3 regions of the Dickeya ananatis genome follow, and region 2 is predicted to be linked to each of the others. Evidence: predicted binding sites of a transcription regulator. Region 2 holds the regulator's gene; each other region holds the start of a gene.

Region 1 (3,287 bases), 1.9 Mb from region 2:
CCTGCTTCAATATCGGAGGGCCAGAATCGCTCAAATTGCATCCCGCCTCGGGTCGCCTGCGCTCCCGGCATATTCCGGATGTGGAAGTGATAAGCGACATCGATGATTATCTGGCCTGGGCTTGCGCCCATACCCCGCGTCTTGATCGGTTGGTGATGTGGAATTACACCTCGGCTTATGGCATGCGCAAATCCGGTGAAATCATCCAGCAACAGCGTCAGTCGCGGCGCTATATCAAACTCAGCAGCCACGCGACGGAAAACGCGTCCGCGCAGTATGTGATGTAACAGGCAAGGCAAGCGCAGGAAAACATTCCAGTAACGACATCATCAATAGCGAGCCGGGTTACCCCGGCTCACCGATGATTAGTGGGCGTCGATAAACACGATCTTCAGCAGGAACAACACCGCAACCACAATCACACACGGGCTGATGTCGCGCCAGCGACCCGTTGCCGCTTTCATCACCGCGTAGGAAATAAAGCCCAACGCGATACCTTCTGTGATCGAGAAGGAGAACGGCATCATCACGGCGGTCACAAACGCGGGTACGGCTTCGGTCAAATCGTCCCAGTTAACGCGGGCCAGGCTGGACGTCATCAGCACACCAACATAAATCAGCGCACCCGCAGCCGCATAGGCCGGTACCATCCCTGCCAGCGGCGACAGGAACATCACCAACAGGAACAATATCCCCACCACGATGGCCGTCAGGCCGGTACGGCCACCGATGGAAACACCGGAAGAGCTTTCGATGTAGGCAGTCACGGACGACGTACCGATAAATGACCCTACCACCGAACTGATACTGTCGACATACAGCGCCTGTTTCATCTGCGGGAATTTACCGCGAGCATCCACCAGGCCTGCTTTGTCGGTCACGCCAATCAGCGTGCCGGAAGAGTCAAACAGGTTCACCAGCATGAAAGAGAAAATCACCCCGGACAGACCGATATTCAGCGACCCGGCCAAATCAACCTGCCCGACGACATTGCTGACGCTCGGCGGCATGGAAAATACGCCGGTGAATTTCACATCTCCCAACAACGCGCCCAGCAGCGTGGTGACCGCGATGGAGATCAACACCGCCGCATGAATATTACGCGACGCCAGCACCACGATAATGAAAAAGCCCAGCACACCCAACAGCACGCTATGCGAAGTCAGCTTGCCGACCGACACCAGCGTTTCCGGGTTCGGCACAATAATCCCGGCGTTTTTCAGGCCAATCATGGCGATAAACAGACCAATACCGCTGGCAATACCCAAGCGCAAACTGAGCGGAATATTGGCGATCATCCAATAGCGAACCTGGAATACCGTCAACAACAGGAACCCTACCGAGCCCCAGAAGATAGCGCCCATCGCAACCTGCCACGGCAGGCCCATGGTGCCGACCACAACGAACGCGAAAAAGGCGTTCAGGCCCATGGCAGGTGCCAGCGCAACCGGCAGATTGGCCAGCAATCCCATGAAAATACTACCAAAAGCAGCGATAAGACAGGTGGTAACAAACACCGCTTTGGTGTCCATCCCTGCCGCGCCCAGAATCTGCGGGTTAACGAAAACGATATACACCATCGTCAGGAAAGTCGTGAACCCGGCAATGGTTTCAGTACGAACGGTGGTGCCGTGTTGCTTCAATTTGAACACGCGCTCCAGCAGCCCTTGCTCAGCAACGGAACCAGACTGAGATTTATCCATGATAAATGACCCAAAGAGAAGAAAGGAAAGATAATCGCCCGGTATCCTATACCAAAATACGGAGCAGTTAATGCACCCGTCAGCTTTTTTTTCCCAACGATAACTATTTTCTATATCTCCTGCCTGTTCGCTGCGTTTTCCCTTTACTTCCTGACGGGAAAACGTTTGTCCGCTACAGAAGTCACACCCCGTAACCGGCTTATTTTCGCAACCATCGCATTATCCAGTCAGTCAGGTAAAGTGGGGGTTTTGGTCCCCTGATAAGGAACGCCCATGTCCCAGATTGAATGCGTATTTTTCGACTGTGACGGTACGTTGGTCGACAGCGAAGTCATCTGCTGCCAGGCCTACGTCAATATCTTTATTCCCCATGGCGTACAGCTACCGCTGGATGAGGTCATCAAAACCTTTAAAGGAATGAAGCTCTACGACATTATCGACTGCATCAGTGAACGTTTTGGTCTGACGGTTTGTGTGGAAGACATGGAGCGTCATTTCCGTCAGGAGGTCGCGCGGCTTTTCGATCTTTCGCTACAACCGATCCCTGGCGTGAAAGAGGTGCTGACAGCGCTTCGGACGCCGAAAGCGATCGTCTCCAATGGTCCGGTCAGCAAAATGCAGCATTCCCTCGGGTTAACCGGCTTGTTGCCGTTTTTTGGCGAGCATCTGTACAGTGGCTACGATATCGGTAAATGGAAGCCGGACCCGGCGTTATTGCATCACGCCGCACAACAGATGGGGGTAACGGTGGAAAACTGCATTCTGGTGGAGGATTCCGTCTCCGGCACACAGGCTGGCATCGCCGCCGGTATACCGGTGTTCTACTACTGTGCTGACGAGCATAACGCGCCTATCCATCACCCGTTGGTGACGATGTTTCACGACATGGCCCAGCTACCCACGCTGTGGCAGGACAAGGGATGGGCGTTGACGACGACTCCCTAACGCTACCACGCCCTGCCTGATGCGTCAGGCCACTTCACGCAATGGGGATTCAGGTATGCCAGTTGCCCGCCGTCGCCACACTCGCCAGCGACGGGCAGGTTTCGGCCCGGCATGAAAACGCCGGCTGACCCCCTGCGCCAACAAATCCAATGACAGACAAAAAATAAAATAGACCAGCGCGATAAACAGAAACACTTCTGTCGGGTAAACCATACTGCGGTTATTCACTTGCGTTGCCAGAAACGTCAGCTCACCGACACCGACAATGTAAGCCAGCGATGTGTCTTTAATCAGGGAAATCCACTGATTGATGAACGACGGCACCATCATGCGCAGTGCCTGCGGCAATACGATATGCCACAGTGTTTGCCAGCGCCCTAACCCGAGCGACATCCCCGCCTGCCACTGACCCAGGCCTATCGCCATGATGCCCGCTTTCACGCCATGTGCCAGATAAGCCGACGCGATCAGCGCCAGCGCGCACACCACCGTTGTGATTTCGGGAATATCGACGCCAAACACGATAGGCAACAGAAAGTAAGTCCAAAAAATCAGCATGATCACCGGAATCGCCCGGAAAAAACCCAACACCACAGCCAATAGCCCGCCAGCCCAGCCGCGCAACATCGCCAGCGCGAC
Region 2 (3,287 bases):
CCGCCCCAGCCGCAGCCGATATCCAGCAGTGTCATCCCGCGGCGTAACTGCAATTTCTCGCAAATGAGGCGCAGCTTATCTTGTTGTGCCTGCTCCAGGGTTTCGGCTTGTTTCCAGTAACCACAGGAGTACTGCATGTACGGGTCTAGCATCAGGCTAAAAAGATCATTACCGAGGTCGTAATGCTCCTTACCCACAATCCATGCCCGCCGACGCGATTGCAGATTGGTCAGGCGCGCCATCAGTATCCGTAGCGTATCCTGCCAACGCTGGGGCAGTTGCTTCTCCAGCCCGGCGCGTATCGCACGGTGGAAAAACATGTCCAGCCGTTCACATTCCCACCAGCCATCCATGTAACTTTCGCCCAGACCCAGTGACCCGTCACGCAATATGCGCTTGTACAGTTCAGGGTTTTTGACCTGAATATCAAACGGTCGCGAACCGTTAATGGCGATATCAGCGGCCGATAACATTTCATTAACCAGTTGGAACCAGGGTTGACTGGGGGTACCCAGATCCTCCACATAAGATGAACTCATAACTTCTCCCTACCTTGCCAGATACATGCGTTATACGGGATAAACCAGACAACTATGGCGATGGGGAGGGTATTCGATGTACCCATTCCACACGTCATCGTCTATCCCTGAGAGCCTCAGAGGAAAATAAGAGACAAGCCGACACGAAAGGCGTCTACCCCGGCCGTGACAAACGGTGCAACAGTCATTAGTGGGGTAGAAAAAGTAAGGCGATGCGTACTGCTAAAAGCATCGTCTGATCATGGTTATTGTCGTCAATGACAGTGACAAGTGTATGACTGCTTTAACCCGTCGACAAGATTCATCGGGCTAAAGCAGCACATTGCGTTCTATATTAGGGTGCCAGGGAGGCACGCTTTGGCGCTTTACAGCGCGGTATGGCGGCGGTTGACACACCTGCGAGTGATAACGAAATCGTCTGGCTAATTCATTAACGGCGGTAATCGAGATATGGACCGTCGGCAACAGAACGACGCTCGATCAGCGTCGGGTGGACTTCGATGGTTTGCGCTTCCTCGCGTTTGCTGGTGATGCGGTCAAGCAACATGGAGAATGCCGCTTGTCCCAGTCGTTCCTTAGGCTGATGAATGGTCGTGAGCGCTGGCGTAAAATAGCGGGAGTGGCGCACATTGTCGTAACCGATCACCGAAATATCCTGCGGTACACGCAGGCCCAGTTCATCCGCTGCACAAATCGCCCCCATAGCCATAATATCGCCGCCGCAGAATACCGCCGTCGGTCGCTGTTTTTGCGCCAGAATCTGGTGCATGGCTTTGTAGCCTGATTCGGGTTCAAAGTCACCCTGAACCACCCACTCTTCACGTAGAGGAATATCCGCCTCTTTCAGCGCTTTCAGAAAGCCCAGATAACGCCCGCTGCCAGTATTGCGCCCCTGAGATCCGGGGATGGCGCCGATATCGCGGTGCCCGCGCTCAATCAGATAACGACCGGCCATATACCCACCGGCAAACGCATTATCAACAATGGTATCGGTGAAATCGCTGTGAGCTCCGCCCCAATCCATGACGACCATCGGGATGTGGCGATAATCCGCCAGCATTGACAGCAGTTCAGGCGGGTACTCGGCACACATCACCAGCAGGCCATCAACACGTTTTTGCGCCAGCATGGACAGATAAGCACGCTGTTTATCCTGATTATTGTGAGAGTTACACAGAATCAGCGTATAGCCTCTGGCGTAGCAGCTGTTTTCCACCGCTTCGATAATTTCAGCGAAATAGGGGGCTTCGCTGGAGGTGGCCAGCAGTCCGATGGATTTGGTGTGGTTGACTTTCAGGCTTCGGGCCACCGCACTGGGTGAATAATGCAATTCATCAATAGCTGCGCGTACCGCAGCCTTGGTCTCTTCGGCGACGAAACGTGTTTTATTAATCACGTGTGATACGGTTGTGGTTGAAACGCCTGCGCGTTTTGCCACATCTTTAATCGTTGCCATCTAAAGTGACTCCTGAACTCATCTGTTACAGTCGTGGGTCTGTTACAGCAGTAAATATGTTGTTAATCGTTTGCCTGCGTGAATTTTGCTCCTGCTGGACAACAAGGCAACATTTCAGTAGGAGACATGCCGAGGTGTGTAGCTTGAAGGGAGGGCTGACGCTTCGACCAACGCAGTGTACACGGTAAACTGCGGATTTTGGCCGATTTAGAGCGAAAGGGGAAGAGGCAATTTGTGTTATCTCTGTGACGCAGAAACCGGTTTTTTGACTTCAGTCGGGTCATAATAGACCTATACTTTGTGTGTTTCCCCATCCGCCGGGATACGGTGCTGATTCAGACGTAACGGGATGACGGCGATCATCAGTCACATACAGGAGAATACGATGGATACAAATTTGAAAATGTCACTGTGTAGTACGTTGGTTGCGTTGGCGGTGATCATTGTCTTTGGTTTCACTGCGGTATTGAACTGATAGCAGATCGCCGGTGTAGAAAAAGAAAACAGAAAAGGGGCTAGTGCCCCTTTTCTCGTTATTCATTAGGTCGTTTAGCCGGTGATTATCTGGCGAATCACTGTTAGCGAATGGTCTTCGGTGTCACCACGCGGCGAGCGCCGACATAATGATCCTGCCAGTAATCTTCACTCAATTTACTGATCTTGATATCGGAACCCGATCGCGGTGACTGGATGAAACGGCCATTGCCCAGGTAGACGCCAACGTGGTCGGCAGCGCCGCGGTTGGTGATACGAAAGAACACCAGGTCGCCACTTTCCAGTTCGCTTTTCTTGATGGGAGCCGCGTCACGCAGGTGGAACATCTCATTGGCGGTGCGCGGAATCGGGATTTTTACCACATCTTTATAGGCGTAATACACCAGCCCGCTGCAATCAAAACCTGAATAAGGTGTTGAACCGCCCCAATGATAAGGTTTACCGATTTGGCTCATCAGCTTGTTCATGGCAGTCAATTTAGCGTGCTGATAGCGTTTTTGGTGAGCAGCACTGATGGTCAGCGCCGCTTTATCGTGTTTACCTTTCTTACTTTTACCATGTGAAGATGTGGCCGCTACCTCATCTTCTTCGTCGACCGCCGCTTTACCTTTTTTGTGTGCGCTTTTAGCCACCGCCAGCTCATGGGCTTTGTGGCTGGTTTTAGCTTGCGCCAGCGTCTCTTTCTTTGTTGTTTCTTTTTTTGCCGTTTTAGCTAATACCGCTTTAGTTGCATGAGCACTGTTAGTGGTATGAGTACTGGCAGTATGCGTGCTTTTCTCAGGCTGCGATTTTGTATG
Region 3 (3,287 bases), 590 kb from region 2:
AAAGCGGTGATTACGACCGTATCACCGCGCTGGCGCGTGAAGCCGTTGCTGGCGCAACAGCCTGATAGCGTTATCCCTTTCTTCATATCAAAAAGCCCGCATTGCGGGCTTTTTTTGCATTCTGAATCGACGGGCTGACAGACTTGCCTTATTGCAGGTCTCAGCCGCTTACACTGACGGCGGATGCGCAGGATTTCGCCAGGTCTACCGCTGTGTCTGTACTGTCGGCTGTCGCCAGCGCGACCCCCATACGGCGGCGCCCGCTGATGTCTGGCTTGCCGAAGAGGCGAATCTGGGTATGCGGTTTCAGAGCCTGTTCCAGACCTTGATAGCGCACATCGCTGCTGGTCAGTTCCGGCAGGATAACCGCCGAAGCGGATGGCCCATACTGGCGGATGGCACCGATCGGCAAGCCGAGAAAAGCGCGGACATGCAAAGCGAACTCGGACAGATCTTGTGAAATAAGCGTCACCATACCGGTATCATGCGGGCGTGGCGAAACTTCACTGAAAATGACGTCATCGCCGCAAATAAACAGCTCCACGCCAAACAAACCGAACCCGCCCAGCGCTTTTACTACGTTGCCGGCAATCTCTTTAGCGCGCGCCAACGCCACGTTGCTCATGTGTTGCGGCTGCCAGGATTCACGGTAATCGCCGTCTTCCTGACGGTGGCCGATAGGGTCACAGAAGTGCAGGCCGTCGGCGGCATGGATGGTCAATAATGTGATTTCGAAATCGAACTTCACCAGACCTTCGACAATCACTTTTCCACCACCGGCTCGGCCGCCTTCCTGAGCGTAGCGCCAGGCGTGATCCAATTGTTCCGGTGAACGGATAAGGCTCTGGCCTTTCCCTGAGGAACTCATGACGGGTTTGACGATGCAGGGAAAACCTAGCTCCTCTGCGGCCTGACGAAATGCCGCTTCGTCGGCGGCAAAGCGATAGCTGGATGTGGGTAACCCCAGCGTTTCCGCTGCCAACCGACGGATACCTTCACGATTCATGGTCAGACGGGTGGCTTCAGCGCAAGGCACAACTCGCTGCCCTTGCTGTTCCAGAGCGACCAGCATATCGGTAGCGATAGCTTCGATCTCCGGCACGATATAGTCCGGGCGTTCCTGTAACACCAGCTGTTTTAATGCGTCGCCGTCCAGCATATTGATGACATGGCTGCGGTGAGCGACTTGCATCGCCGGGGCATCAGCATAGCGATCAACCGCAATCACCTCGATTCCCAAACGCTGACACTCAATCGCTACTTCTTTTCCCAGTTCACCGGAACCTAGCAGCATAACGCGAGTGGCGCCGGGACGCAGGGCTGTTCCCATTGTTAACATAACCTGATACCTGATGGTGTTGTGAAAAGAGGGGGTAAAAACGGGCGGACTATGGCCCGAACGTGGCCGCAGTATAAACGAAAACGTTTGCGTTTGGCATCACTCGCGTACTGGTACGCAAAAGCGAGTGAAAATCCGTGCAGATCTCGGTACGAGCTGGATTCCCCTGCTGATTCATGACAGGCTTTGGGCATTTGCTGTTGCCCCATGGCTGGCGTGCCAGTGTGGGGCAGCGGTAAGGCAGAGTCTGACAAATGAATGGAAAGGAGTGATGTGCATGAGCGCGCCGCAAGCCGAAAAACGCCCGCATAAGATGACAATGCATGGCGATACCCGTATCGATAACTACTATTGGCTGCGGGATGATGAACGCAACAATCCGGATGTGCTGGCCTGGTTACAGCAAGAGAATCGCTATTGCGAACAGGTGATGGCACCTCATGAGGCTCTGCGTCGAACGTTGTACGAGGAGATGGTGGCGCGTATCCCCGGTGAAGATGTCTCGGTGCCTTATGTCAAACGTGGCTACCGCTACCAAAGTCGTTATGAACCCGGCAAAGATTACGCTATCTATCAGCGTCAGGCTGAGCAGGAAACGGGGCCCGATACCTGGCAGGTCTTGCTGGATGGCAATCAACGGGCGGCTGGCAGCGAGTTCTATAGCCTTGGCGCATTGGGGGTGAGCCCGGATAATCGACTGATGAGTGTGGCAGAAGATCTGCTCTCCCGTCGGCAGTATGTGGTGACGTTTCAGGATCTGACCACCGGTGAGTGGCTGGATGATCGGCTGGATAATGTGTCCGCCGGTAGTGAATGGGCGGCAGACTCCCACACCCTCTATTATGTGCGTAAACATCCGCAGACGTTGCTGCCTTATCAGGTGTATCGCCATCGTCTGGGGGATGATCCGCAGCAGGATGAGCTGGTGTATGAAGAAACAGATGACACATTTTATCTCAGCCTGGATAAAACTACCTCCGAGCGCTATATCTTGCTCTATCTGGATAGTACTACCAGTACTGAAATTCTGTTGCTGGATGCGACTGACCCACAGGCAAAACCGCAGGTGTTTTTACCACGACGGGCGGACCACGAGTATGTGATTGACCATTTTCGTGATGATTTTTACGTTCGTTCCAACAAAGACGGCAAAACCTTCGGCTTTTATCGTGCGCATGATGCCAGCGAATCCACATGGCAGCCATTGATCAGCCCACGTACTGACTGTGTGCTGGAAGGGTTTGCACTGTTTGATGGCTGGTACGTAGTTGAAGAACGTGAACGTGGGTTGACCCAGATTCGCTATATTCACTGGCAGACGGCAGCTTCTCGCCAGATTGCGTTTAATGACCCAGCCTACGTGAGCTGGCTGAGTTATAACCCAACGCCCGAGAGCACACAACTGCGGTACGGTTACTCTTCAATGACCACGCCGATGACCATCTATGAACTGGATATGGCAACCGATGTGCAGGTGGTACTCAAACAATCCGCGGTAAAAAATTTTGATGCCGACAATTACCGCAGCGAACGAGTCTGGATAACCGCCCGTGATGGTGAATCGGTACCGGTATCGTTGGTGTATCACAAAGACTGCCAACTGGCGCAAAGTCCATTGCTGGTTTACGGCTATGGTGCTTATGGCAGCAGTATGGATCCAGAGTTCAGTAGCAGTCGTTTAAGCTTGCTGGATCGCGGCTTCGTGTATGCGCTGGCGCATATTCGCGGCGGGGGAGAATTGGGGCAGCAATGGCACGATCAGGGACGGCTATTCAACAAGATGAATACCTTTACCGATTTCATCGATGTCACGCAGGCGTTGCTGGCTCAAGGTTATGGAGACCCGAAAAAAACCTTCGCGATGGGGGGCAGCGCCGGTGGGTTACTGATGGGGGCCGTCATAAACATGGCACCTTCACTGTTTTATGGGGTGGTGGCGCAGGTGCCG

The links. Region 2 encodes PurR, which represses purine synthesis genes. Its sites were predicted from a motif close to CANGCAAACGTTTGCNTG; they were not measured.
Region 1: a site for PurR is predicted at 1,858-1,875, ahead of FGI04_RS19065 (NCS2 family permease). Genes of this name have one in related genera too.
Region 3: a site for PurR is predicted at 1,416-1,433, ahead of purT (formate-dependent phosphoribosylglycinamide formyltransferase). Genes of this name have one in related genera too.

What each region holds. Positions count from the first base shown of each region.
Region 1 is NZ_CP040816.1:4,274,438-4,277,724, reverse strand. It holds gene FGI04_RS19070 (4'-phosphopantetheinyl transferase family protein) at 1-287, shown strand, start outside; gene FGI04_RS19065 (NCS2 family permease) at 366-1,703, opposite strand; gene yieH (6-phosphogluconate phosphatase) at 1,977-2,648, shown strand; gene FGI04_RS19055 (amino acid ABC transporter permease) at 2,673-3,287, opposite strand, start outside.
Region 2 is NZ_CP040816.1:1,418,452-1,421,738, forward strand. It holds gene cfa (cyclopropane fatty acyl phospholipid synthase) at 1-539, opposite strand, end outside; gene purR (HTH-type transcriptional repressor PurR) at 970-1,995, opposite strand; gene cydH (cytochrome bd-I oxidase subunit CydH) at 2,381-2,470, shown strand; gene FGI04_RS06150 (C40 family peptidase) at 2,574-3,287, opposite strand, start outside.
Region 3 is NZ_CP040816.1:2,007,448-2,010,734, reverse strand. It holds gene FGI04_RS08765 (bifunctional 4-hydroxy-2-oxoglutarate aldolase/2-dehydro-3-deoxy-phosphogluconate aldolase) at 1-65, shown strand, start outside; gene purT (formate-dependent phosphoribosylglycinamide formyltransferase) at 161-1,339, opposite strand; gene FGI04_RS08755 (S9 family peptidase) at 1,617-3,287, shown strand, end outside.